3 regions of the Dendrosporobacter sp. 1207_IL3150 genome follow, and region 3 is predicted to be linked to each of the others. Evidence: a T-box and tRNA genes for the amino acid it is inferred to sense, from the RefSeq annotation. Region 3 holds a T-box; the other regions hold tRNA genes.
What was found. The T-box of region 3 lies ahead of leuS (leucine--tRNA ligase). A T-box ahead of a tRNA ligase gene usually reads a tRNA of that ligase, here a tRNA-Leu.

Region 1: it has a tRNA-Leu gene. The T-box ahead of leuS (leucine--tRNA ligase) is inferred to sense a tRNA for this amino acid. The anticodon was not compared.
Region 2: it has a tRNA-Leu gene. The T-box ahead of leuS (leucine--tRNA ligase) is inferred to sense a tRNA for this amino acid. The anticodon was not compared.

What each region holds. Positions count from the first base shown of each region.
Region 1 covers NZ_JBAIYU010000009.1:100,570-104,774, reverse strand. The annotation lists gene rmuC (DNA recombination protein RmuC) at 1-585, opposite strand, end outside; gene V6C17_RS03500 (secondary thiamine-phosphate synthase enzyme YjbQ) at 664-1,050, opposite strand; gene V6C17_RS03495 (hypothetical protein) at 1,067-1,978, opposite strand; tRNA gene V6C17_RS03490 (tRNA-Leu) at 2,188-2,276, opposite strand; tRNA gene V6C17_RS03485 (tRNA-Cys) at 2,289-2,363, opposite strand; tRNA gene V6C17_RS03480 (tRNA-Gly) at 2,370-2,444, opposite strand; tRNA gene V6C17_RS03475 (tRNA-Phe) at 2,448-2,523, opposite strand; tRNA gene V6C17_RS03470 (tRNA-Asp) at 2,528-2,604, opposite strand; gene V6C17_RS03465 (response regulator) at 2,744-3,106, opposite strand; gene thiD (bifunctional hydroxymethylpyrimidine kinase/phosphomethylpyrimidine kinase) at 3,126-3,929, opposite strand; gene V6C17_RS03455 (hypothetical protein) at 3,962-4,205, opposite strand, start outside.
Region 2 covers NZ_JBAIYU010000006.1:76,910-81,114, forward strand. The annotation lists gene V6C17_RS01050 (methyl-accepting chemotaxis protein) at 1-1,828, shown strand, start outside; tRNA gene V6C17_RS01055 (tRNA-His) at 1,904-1,979, shown strand; tRNA gene V6C17_RS01060 (tRNA-Gln) at 1,998-2,073, shown strand; tRNA gene V6C17_RS01065 (tRNA-Lys) at 2,080-2,155, shown strand; tRNA gene V6C17_RS01070 (tRNA-Leu) at 2,168-2,250, shown strand; gene V6C17_RS01075 (hypothetical protein) at 2,440-3,027, shown strand; tRNA gene V6C17_RS01080 (tRNA-Leu) at 3,246-3,328, shown strand; gene V6C17_RS01085 (mannose-1-phosphate guanylyltransferase/mannose-6-phosphate isomerase) at 3,562-4,205, shown strand, end outside.
Region 3 covers NZ_JBAIYU010000017.1:68,831-73,035, reverse strand. The annotation lists gene leuS (leucine--tRNA ligase) at 1-2,349, opposite strand, end outside; T-box leader at 2,425-2,625, opposite strand; gene V6C17_RS09365 (hypothetical protein) at 2,775-3,167, shown strand; gene lgt (prolipoprotein diacylglyceryl transferase) at 3,391-4,176, shown strand.

The DNA.
Region 1 (4,205 bases), on a different contig from region 3:
GTTTGTAAGTACCCGCTTAAGATCACCTACTCCCAAAGCAAGATTCTGCATTTCACCAAGCCCTTTATGAACCAGCTCTAATCGTTCGCTTACAAGACGAAAACTTTCACCCAGTCTTTTTTCTAACGTATCGTTAAGCTTTTCATCTACTGTTTTGCGCATCTCATCTAATTTTTTGGTGTTATCTTCTTGAATTGCCTTTAACTGTCCCTCGATTGTTTCTCTAAGCTTATCAATACGCTGTTCATTCCTTTGCGTTAGATGATTTAACTGCTTAGCAAAACTGTCTAGCTGAGATATCTGAGTTGAAGTGTTCTCGTTCATACGACTTACGACTGACTCATTAAAGCGGTTTAGTGCATTAAACACTTCTTCCCGCAGCCCTCTGGCATTATTTCCAGTCTCTACACGACTTTTCGCCATCTCATCTTGTAGTGATTTTTCAATTCTTTCTAGACTTTTTTCAATACTATAAATACTAACGGACCAATCCTTTCGACTATTCGCCGAACGTATTACAAAAAAAGTAAGTATTATTATACTTAATAAATTTACTATTGCTAAGACTGGTAATAAAAGATCCAAAATTACACCCTCATTTCTTTTTCAGGCCTATACCCTTCGATGGATAAAAAACTGCCCTCGTCCGAGAGCAGTAAAATGCTAGCCTAATATATTAATACAAACCGAACGCTGCCGTGGACCATCAAATTCACAAAAATAGATTCCTTGCCAGGTTCCTAAATATAATTTGCCGTTAACAATTGGTACTGTAACAGAAGCTCCGACTAAAGAAGCCTTGACATGAGCTGCAGAGTTACCTTCACTATGAAGATATCGAAGCTTAGGCACCATTTCTTCAAAGGCCGCAAGCATATCATCGATTACATCTGGATCCGCATTTTCATTGATTGTAATACCAGCCGTAGTATGCGGCACAAAAACTTGGCACATTCCGTTTAGAATCTTACATTCGGCTGCAATAACTGAGACTTTCTTAGTAATGTCAAGCAATCCTGTCTTGGGTGTTCGTAGTTGAATAACCTTCACTATAAAAACACTCCTATTAGCCAGTTATTTTTGAAATTCGCTCAGCTAGCCATTCAACCCATTTATCAGAAAAACCAGTCTCATTAATCAACATTGTTACACTATCAATTCGTTGCTGATCAAGAAACATAATTACCCGTTCTTTTAAAATATTCGATTCTGAATAAAATTCAATGCTTGGTGTTCCGTCAACTGGAAACAAAACAGTATATTCATTATAGATTTCTTCAGCCATCGATTCATATATATCCAGAGGCTTCCCAACGAAAGCATCAAATTTAGTTTCATTTACTCGAGTTAAATACCCATGTATCATCTTCGCTAATGCTGCAGTTTTTTCTTGATAATCTTTTACATATTGAACTGCATCCTCATTTGAAACAATAAGCTTGACTAGTACTTCACGAATTGCCATATAGCCTGACAAATTGTACTCTGTCAGCTGTTCTACATCAGTAATACTTTCAAGCCAAGATAAAATAATTTTATCGAATAGCTCATCAGCAGTTACGACAAACTGATTATCAAGCTGATTTACTTGCTTGCATAGATTATAGATTGCTTGTCTATCGTCTTCAGTATTTTTCAAACACTTTTCGTAACAATTTTCACAGTAACCAATTTGTTGGTAAACAATCGGCTCTCCTTTTTCTACAGCCGGAAAACTCAAGCCTAGTTTTGCATATAGGTTCTTTTGAGCTGATAACCGAGATTTTTCGATATGAACATTTCCATCATGCTTAAAACTTACATCATGACTTTCGCCACAAGCTGAGCATTTATAGTTCTTTTTACTAACTCGTATTGGTGCGTACTTATCAGACTTTGGAACAATAAAGTAATACATTGTAGTTTCGACAAACGTGTAATTGAAAACATTCTGTAAATTGCCTGTAACAGAATGACTTTGTTGATCTTTAATAGTCATATTGCACTCCTCAGTAAAAGTAAAAATTAAATTTAACCAATATTTTATTCGGGCTAAAACTAAAAAATCCTTTCAAGTAGAACCTCTACTTTTAAACCATATTAGTAAAAAACAAAATGACTAAAACCTCACAGAGTGTTGTTTGCATACATTTAACACATATTTTAAACACAAAAAAACTTCTGATTACTCAGAAGTGATTTTTAGAATGGTGCCGAGGACCGGAATCGAACCGGTACGGAGCTCACGCCCCGACGGATTTTAAGTCCGTTGCGTCTGCCAGTTCCGCCACCCCGGCAATATAAAGTTTTGGAGGCGGCACCCAGATTTGAACTGGGGAGTAAAGGTTTTGCAGACCTCTGCCTTACCACTTGGCTATGCCGCCGTATTATGGAGCGGAAAACGAGATTCGAACTCGCGACCCTCGCCTTGGCAAGGCGATGCTCTACCACTGAGCTATTTCCGCAAATGGTGCCTCAGGGCAGAATCGAACTGCCGACACGAGGATTTTCAGTCCTCTGCTCTACCGACTGAGCTACCGAGGCAAAATGGCGACCCGGATGGGACTCGAACCCACGACCTCCGCCGTGACAGGGCGGCATTCTAACCAACTAAACTACCGGGCCTCATAATTAAACGCATAATCTATATTATATCACTACGCGTTACTTGTCAATACTGCTTTTTATTTTTCTTAAGCACTTGTGACAACAAAGATTATTATACTAGCTGTTTATTTCTTTGTCAATACATTTTGTAAATATATTATGTCGCTAATACCTTGCGAATAGTTTCTACAACTTGATCCGAATTAAATGGTTTTACAATAAAGTCAGAAGCACCTGCCTTAAGTGCATCAGTAATTATTGCCTTTTGACCTAAAGCAGTAACCATTATTATTCTAACTAAAGGATTTTCGTCGTGTATAATCCTTACCGCCTCAATCCCATCCATATTAGGCATAGTAATATCCATCGTAATTAAGTCAGGCTTATGTTGACGGTACATTTGTACCGCCTGCTTTCCGTCCCCTGCCTCAGCTACTATTTCATGACCATTTTCGATTAGCACCTTCTTAAGCATCATTCGCATAAAAGCTGAATCATCACAAACTAAAACTCTAGCCATATCCTACCTCCATTAACCCTTAACATAAACCAGCTTTACGATATAAGTCAAAAAAATGATGCGTTGGGCCGACACCTTTACCAAGTGAAAAACCATTTGTTATAGCCATCGTAATAAACTTTTTAGCTTCAGCAACTGCTTCTTCGACCGATAGTCCTTTAGCTAGTCCAGAAGCAATAGCTGACGAAAAAGTACAACCAGTTCCGTGTGTATGTATTGTATTAATTCTCTCATTGGCTAAGGTGATAAATTCGCTGCCGTCATATAGTAGGTCACAAGCATTACCAGGTAAATGCCCACCTTTGACCACTACATATTTTGAGCCCATTTCATGAATTTTAATAGCTGCATTTCTCATATCGTTTTCATTTGCAACTTCAAAACCAACTAATTCAGATGCCTCATAAAGATTTGGGGTAACCACTAGGGCTAAGGGTATCAAATATTCCTTAAGTGTGTTGATAGCATCTTTTTTCAAAAGATGACTTCCACTTTTAGATACCATAACTGTATCGACAATAATATTTTTAGCATCATGACGAACTAGACTCGAGGATACTGTTTTGATTATTTCAGAATTTGACAACATACCAATCTTTACTGCATTAACCTTTATATCATCATAGATAGCATCAATTTGATCTACAATAATTTCAGCATCCATATCACGTATATTTGTAACTCCACAAGTATTTTGCGCTGTAATTGCTGTTATTACGCTCATTCCAAATACCCCAAGGGCTGCAAAAGTTTTTAGATCAGCTTGAATTCCAGCGCCACCGCTAGAATCAGAGCCAGCTATAGTTAAGGCTGTATTCAACATAAGTGTTTCCTTCCTGCTAATATATTTAACGCTTACTTAATCGATTTCTTCATCTGTTCTAATGTTGGAATAAGGTGAAGCGAAAGCTTATCTTCTAGATCTGATAATGTCTTTGACTCAAATGCCGAAGCCATCTGCGGAGTTCTATTTATCCTAATTTCTCCGAAAAATTCGTCTCGGTAAATATTATAATATATTATTAAATTACTTTCAGAAAAAAAATGACTATAGTCTAAGATAATGTACGAACCATTAATTATTTTAAGAGGCTGCTGT
Region 2 (4,205 bases), on a different contig from region 3:
GAATCTAACCAAGCAAATTACTTATGCTGTCAAACGTCATATGGATAATGCTCAAGGGATAGTAGAAGGGTTAGCTTTGTCACCGACTTCTTCATCAATGGATGCAAATGCGATTAAAGAAACAATTGTTGCAATACAGCAAAAAAATCCGCAATTTGAATTAATTTTTGCTATGGACAATAATGGCATGCAGATCGCTAGGACAAGCGGAAATCTTGCTAATCGTGGAGACCGTGCATATTTTAAGGAAGCTTTGAAAGGAAATACTTTTTTCACTAATGTATACATATCGGCATTCACTAATGCTCCCTGTATTACAATCTCTACACCGATTAAGAATAAAGATGGGGCTATAGTAGGGGTTCTGGCTGCAGATGTTAGTATTAAGGCCTTGTGGGATATCGTCGAAAATAGTGTAATAGGCAAAACTGGCTATGTAGATGTTGTTGACCAAAAGGGTATAGTATTGGCTCATCCTAATAAAGAAAAAATAATGGCTAAAGATGACTTCTCAAACTACGATTTCGTTCAGAAGGCTATTAACGGTCAAACTGGATACATGGAAACTACTTCAAGTCGGGGTGACAAAACACTGACGGTATATGCTCCAGTAGAGGGCTACGGTTGGGGCGTTATTGTTCATGAACCAGTTTCAGAAGTATTTTCATCGCTAGTGTTTTCTAGTCTAATTAGTATTGCTATTTTACTGTTATCAATTGCTGCAGCTATATACGCTGCATTTAAGGTAGCGGGTAGTATTGTTAATCCTCTGAATGAACTGATAGAATCTGCGGATAGAGTAGCTAAAGGTGATTTAACACATAATATTAGTATTAAAGGAGCGGCAGAAGTAACAAAGCTAGCCGATGAATTTAACTCAATGACTGCCCAGCTTAGAGAACTTATTGTTCAGACAGCTGCTACAGCTCAATCGGTTTCTGCAGCTTCAGAACAATTATCCTCAGCGATTTACGAGGTTGGAAAAGCTTCGGAAGAAGTTGCTACTACTGTGCAGCATGTCGCTAATGGAACAGGTGAGCAAGTCGAACTATCAAATACGTCCTTCCAGGTTATAAGCAGTATGGTGGAATTCAGTTCCGACTCTGCTAAGGCAGCAGAATCGGTTGCCAATACTACCGAAGACAGTGAACGTGCAGCAAACCAAGGGGCAATACAGTCCCAAAGAGCTGTTTCAATGATGACACAAATCAGAGATGACGTTAATAATACGGCCAAAATGATCCATGTTTTAGGTGATAAATCAAGACAGATTGGGAATATAGTAGATACTATTACCGGTTTGGCAGGTCAGACAAATCTACTTGCTCTTAATGCAGCTATTGAGGCTGCAAGAGCTGGTGAGCAGGGAAGAGGCTTTGCTGTGGTTGCTGATGAAGTGCGTAAACTTGCTGAGCAATCTGAGACTGCTGCAAAAGAGATTTCATCAATAATAGGCGCGATTCAGCAAGAAACACTTGAAGCCGTTACTGCAATGGACAAGGGAAGCAAAGAAGTAGAACAAGGAGTTGCAGTAGTTGAAGCTTCTGGATCTGCATTTAGAGAGATTCATCAGGCTATCAAGGATATGAGCAGTCAAGTTAAAAATATAGTTGAACTTGCTAATCATCAAAAGTCAGGCAGTAAGGAAGTTGAGAAGGCGGTAGGGCATATCGCCGATGTCGCGAGAGCCAATGCTGCGAGTGCTCAGCAGGTAGCTGCTGCTAGTGAGGAGCAGAATGCCGCTGTACAAGAAATTTCGGCTTCGGCCCAAACGCTAGCCCAAATGGCTAATGAGTTAAGAAGTATTGTAAGTAAGTTTTCAGTTTAAAAAGCATCAAAAATATGCTTGACATAATAAAGTCCATTTGTTATAATAGTTTTTGTCGTTAGGTAATGATAAATGGTGGCTGTGGTGAAGTGGTTAACACGGCGGATTGTGGCTCCGTTACTCGAGGGTTCGAACCCCTTCAGTCACCCCAAATAACCTAGCTATATACTGGGGCGTCGCCAAGTTGGTAAGGCACGGGACTTTGACTCCCGCATGCGTTGGTTCGAGTCCAGCCGCCCCAGCCATAACATGATCCACTAGCTCAGTCGGTAGAGCACCTGACTTTTAATCAGGGTGTCGATGGTTCGAGTCCATCGTGGATCACCATTAACTTAATATGCGGGAGTGGCGGAATTGGCAGACGCACCAGACTTAGGATCTGGCGGGTGACCGTGGGGGTTCAAGTCCCTTCTCCCGCACCAATTCAACAATTTTAAGGCTTACAGGCAAACGCTTGTAAGCCTTTTTGTTTACTTTAAGACGACATTATGTGGCACTAGTGCCGTTATTTGATGAAGCCAGATTAGAGCTAAGGTTAGGCCAGAGTTACAGAAGTTATTGTTACAGCATATAATTTAACATAAAAACTTTTCTAAGGAAGGTAATATTATATGCCGAATACTAAAATTGACCGTAGCTTGATACGTACCAATTGCAGGGTTATATCAAGTCCTTTAGAACCGATATATGCAAATCTGGCCTCGGTTGACCCGCAGTCGCCGATAGTTGTTGAAAACTTAGGCGCAGCTTATTGTAAACTGGGGCAGCGATTTAATATTAATACTGGCGCGCAGAACATTGAAAACAACAGCTATTTAGTAGTACAAATTACAATTCCAGCTAATTGGGGAAAAACGTTATACTTTGACAAAATACAAGCGGGAACAAGCGGAACGTCTGTAGTAGATATTATAGCTGCATCAGCAACTACAACAGATGTTATTACCCCAGTAAATACTAATTTAGGATCGGCAAATACAACTTTACTGACTGCAGGATATGCCGTTACGGATACAAACCCAGCAACTAATAATCCATTATTAACATTCATACTGGTGAATGGGACATACGAATCAAATTTCGAGGGGGAAATCATTATACCAAGCACGACTGCTGTCCAAAACTATATCATAAGAGTATCTAATACAGGTACAGAAAATGCGACTTGTATGGCAACATTTAGCTGGTGGGAGGTGTAATTGATTTTACGATATAAGGGCATTAGTTAAGTTTTTGGTTAAATTGAATGACGAAGAGTTATAATTAATACCAAGGGACGAAAGGTAGCTTTATGTATAAGCGTAAAATACGATATCAACTTTCTTGTAGATTTTTTTAAAAAAACACTAGACAAACAAAACATGTTATGTTATCATAATACAAGTGAGAGGGCGATAAACAAAAGCCTTCAAAACATGCGGGAGTGGCGGAATTGGCAGACGCACCAGACTTAGGATCTGGCGGGTGACCGTGGGGGTTCAAGTCCCTTCTCCCGCACCACAACGTTAATTAACCGATATCATTAAAATGATATCGGTTTTATGATTTTATAGGACTTTTCGCAGCCCTGTGGTTAATCCGCAGGGCTTTAGTATTGTAGCTAAGACCAATTTTAAATTAAAGTTTAGAGTAATTATGCGCTGTTATCATGCATAAGTTTTTATTATGGTGATTGTGCTAAAAAGACACTTAAATTTAATGGTCTAACTTCATTACTAAAGGAGAAGAGCTATATGAAAGTCATTATCCTTGCTGGTGGTGGTGGCAGTAGGTTATTTCCTTTATCTCGCGTCGGATTTCCCAAGCAATTTCTTAATATCGCTGGTAATCAAACGTTACTTAAACAAACTATTTTGCGATTTAAGCCGTTTGTTAAAGCTTCAGATATTATAATTATCACAAATAAAGATTATTACCATTACGTAAATGAACATATAAAAACTTGTAATGTAGAAGGAACTCATATTTTAATTGAGCCTGAAGCAAGAAATACCGCTCCTGCGATTGCGCTAGCAGTGTGTTTTTGCCTTAACGAGTTGAAAGTTTCGGAAAATGAATTTGTTCTTGTAACCCCTTCTGACCATGTTATAGCAGATAGCAATAGTTTAAGTGATGTTATTCGCAAGTTAGAGAAGCTAGGCAGCCAGAATTACTTAGTGACATTAGGAGTAAAACCGGATAAGCCGGAAACAGGCTATGGTTATATAAAAACAGGTAAAGCCTTAGAAATTGGGTTTGTTGTCGAAGCATTTAAGGAAAAGCCAGATATCGAAACAGCGCGATCCTACATAGAAGATGGCAATTTTTATTGGAATTCAGGAATGTTTGGATTTACGATAAAATTTATTCTAAGTCAGCTTGAAGAACATTGTCCAGA
Region 3 (4,205 bases):
AGGAACGACGATTTTATCGCGAACCTTACCATTTATTTGTAAAACTATCTCAACTTCGTCTAATACTATAGCTTCAGCTTCAAACGCCGGCCACTGCTCCTTGTGAACACTGCCGCTGCCAATAACTTGATGCCATAATTCTTCCGTAATATGAGGTGCAAACGGTGCCAGTAATCTAAGAAGTGCCGATATAACTTCTCTCAATAATCCAGAAGCGATAGGAGTATTCTGATCTTTGACTGCGTAGATTGCGTTTACTAATTCCATAATAGCACTGATCGCAGTATTAAAATTGAATCTATTGCCAACGTCTTCAGTTACCTTTTTGATTGTAACATGAAGTATTCTGCGTAAATCCTTCTCAGCTTTAGTCAATGAGCTTCGATCATATGCCTCATCTGCTCCACTAACTGCAGCTTGGTAGTGGCTTACAACCCTCCATACTCGACCTAAGAAGCGGTAAGCACCTTCGACGCCTTGCTCGCTCCATTCCAAATCTCTTTCAGGAGGTGCAGCAAATAGAATAAAGAGCCTAGCAGTATCAGCACCATATTTGCTTATAATATCTTCAGGAGATACTACATTGCCCTTAGACTTGGACATTTTTGCTCCGTCTTTAATAACCATACCCTGGGTCAGCAAATTCTTAAACGGTTCATTAAAATTAACAAGCCCTGCATCCTTCAGAACCTTTGTAAAGAATCTCGAATAAAGGAGATGTAAAATTGCATGCTCAATGCCGCCGATGTATTGATCAACTGGCATCCAATAATTTGCTTTAGAAGAGTCAAATGGTACACTAGTATTCCGCGGGTCGGTATAACGCAAATAATACCAGGAAGAGCAGATGAAAGTATCCATTGTATCAGTTTCACGCCTTGCCGCTCCGCCGCAGCTTGGGCAGCTGCAATTAACGAAATCGTTAACTTGTGCCAATGGCGATACAGATCCGGTATCAAATCGCACATTATCTGGAAGCATTACTGGAAGCTGATCCTCAGGCACAGGAACAACACCGCACTTCTCACAGTAGACAATAGGAATCGGCGCACCCCAATATCTTTGGCGAGATACTAACCAATCCCGAAGACGATAGTTAATGCGGCTGTTTCCTATTTTTTGCTCTTCCAACCATGCAGCAATAGCGGTTTTGGCTCTACTATTGTTTAATCCAGTAAATTGTCCTGAGTTTACTAAGTCGCCAGGCCCATCATAAGCTCCTGTCATGTTTTCAAGACATGACTCACCATTTTGCCAGTCAATTACTAATCGTTTAGGCAACTGATATTTTGAAGCAAACAACCAGTCGCGTTCGTCATGAGCAGGAACGCCCATTACAGCGCCTGTGCCATACTCTACTAACACGTAGTTAGCTATCCAAACTGGCACCTGTTCGCCTGTGAATGGATTAATAGCATAAGCACCAGTAAAAATACCTTCTTTTTCAAACTCACTAGATGTGCGGGCAAGTTCACTTTGATTGCGGACCTTTTCGATAAAGCTTCTAATTTCGGCTTCATTAGGCTTGCCGCTAATTAATTTATCAACAAGCTGATGCTCAGGTGCTAACACTACATAGGTGACACCAAAAACAGTATCATGACGTGTAGTATAAACTGATATTTTTTCATTAAATTCAGGAACATTGAAGCTGAATTCAGCTCCCTCACTGCGACCGATCCAGTTTTCTTGCATAGTTTTTACACGATCTGGCCAGCCCTTTAGCTCACTTAGATCATTTAATAAACGATCGGCATAATCAGTAATCTTAAAGAACCATTGTTCCAATTCTTTTTTTATCACTATTGAATCACAGCGCCAGCAGTTGCCATCAATAACTTGTTCATTCGCCAATACCGTGTTGCATTGATCACACCAGTTTACTGCGGCCTTTTTCTTATAAGCTAAGCCACGTTGATAAAATAAAAGAAATAACCATTGAGTCCAGCGATAATACTCCGGATGGCAAGTAGCTACCTCACGGTTCCAGTCATACGATAAACCAATCTCTTGTTGCTGGCGGCGCATATTGTCAATATTCTTCCATGTCCATTCCGAAGGCTGAACACCATGTTTTATAGCGGCATTTTCAGCTGGCATACCGAAAGCATCCCAACCCATAGGATGTAGTACATTGTACCCTTGCATTACCTTAAACCTAGCAACTACATCTCCTATTGAATAATTGCGTACATGACCCATATGTAAATTCCCTGAAGGGTAAGGAAACATTTCAAGAACATAGTACTCTGGACGCTGACGATTCAATTCAGTATGAAATGAATTCTGCTCAGTCCAGTATTTTTGCCATTTAGATTCAATATCTTGTGGGGCGTATCTTTCGTTCATTTTTTGTACCTCCTGTTTCTTCAGCACGATTTCACTTAATTCAATAAATATAAGCAAAAAAGCCCCATGGCATAAGCCAGGGACGAGTTTTCTCGCGGTACCACCCTGTTTGATGACATTTGTCATCCTCTCATTGATCGATAACGCAAATCAGCGGCGGTTGTTTATGCAACCGCTCCTCCGCAGTGAGTTCAGCTCTATGCCGATTGGCTTGCATCAACCGCCAATTTTCTGACACGGCATTTTAAACCTACTACTCTGCATCACAGGATTACACGAATCTTGGCCAGATCTTATTGCAAAAACTTGCCAAATTACGCGTGATTTCATTATATCCCAGGTTATATTTAAAAGTCAACTTGACGAAAAATACTGTTCTACATTTTAAAAACAAGCATACACTTTAACTACTGAGGAGGTGCATTATGTATAAACTAATTATTGGAAATGTAAGAATAACTGTTTCTGACGATAGCATTGGTAGAGAACAAGCGACCGCGGCTGCCAGACAAGCAATTTCATCAGCTAATCAGCAGGGTAAATTACTCAGCCATGTCGAAATTTACGCCAGTGATTCCGGCGTAGAAGTTAAAACAACTGAAAAAGTTGGTACTAAAGTAGCCCGCAAAACTATAAAGCAAAGTATGTTAAGTGGCATGCATGCCGCAATAAAAGAAAAATTAAATCCTACCGGAACTTTTGCTAATAAAGATGTCTGGTATGATGGCGATACTGGGCAAGAGTGGCACGGCCATGAATGTAAGTGCGCACGAGAAGAATTGATCGCCAAATTTGAAGAATGGATGAAAACAGTTTAATAGTTATTCATACGAATCGTTGGGCTAAGTATTTAGTGGTTTAAATACCCACTAACACGTAGTCCAACTTTATTATTTTTGTTAAATAAATTTGCAGATTTTAATTGCTTATCCTATAATATATGTAAATTTATTTTAGTAAAAACACAGTCAACCACCTCTTAAGGTGGTTGATTTGGCATAATAGATAGATGGATTTCAAATACAACTTTTCGGAGGTCATATGTACCAATACCTATTCTTTATCGGTGACTTTCCTATCAGGGCATACGGACTAATACTAAGCCTGAGTATTATTTTAGCGACAGGAACAGCATACTTTTTAGCTAAACAAGATGGCCGCTGGCACGACCACATCCCTGACATGGGTATTTACTGCGGACTTGCTGGAATCGTAGGAGCACGACTTTGGGATGTATTTTTTTTCGATTGGGACTACTACAGTAACCACCTGCTTGAGATCCCTTTTGTATGGCAAGGAGGCATGGCCATTCAAGGGGGGGTTCTCTTTGGCGTAATAGCTGGCTACATATACACTAAGAGGCATAACATAGACACCTGGGCCCTTGCTGACATTATTGCCCCAGCAATAATATTGGGACAAGCAATAGGAAGATCAGCTAACCTTCTAAACGGCGACGCTTTTGGTCATCCCACTGGCGGACCGTTCGGCATAATCTATCCAGCTTCAACACTTGCGTATCAAGTATATGGTAATCAACCACTCTGGCCTGCTGAAGTTTGGGAAGGTCAATTAGATGTTATCATTTTTGCTATTCTTCTAATTTTTCGTTCAACTTCTCACGCTAAGGGGCAAGTATTTATTCTGTACGCGGTACTTTACTCTTTAGCTCGTTTCTTTTTAGAGTTTTTACGCGGAGATTACGGCACACTAATGCTTGGGCTAAAATCAGCTCAGCTTACTAGTCTGGCAGTAATTATCATTGGACTAATACTATTTGTTTGGTGCGGCTTAAGGAGCAAGAATAATAAAAATAAAGCAACCTAAAGATATTTTAAAGTTTACTGTAAAAATAA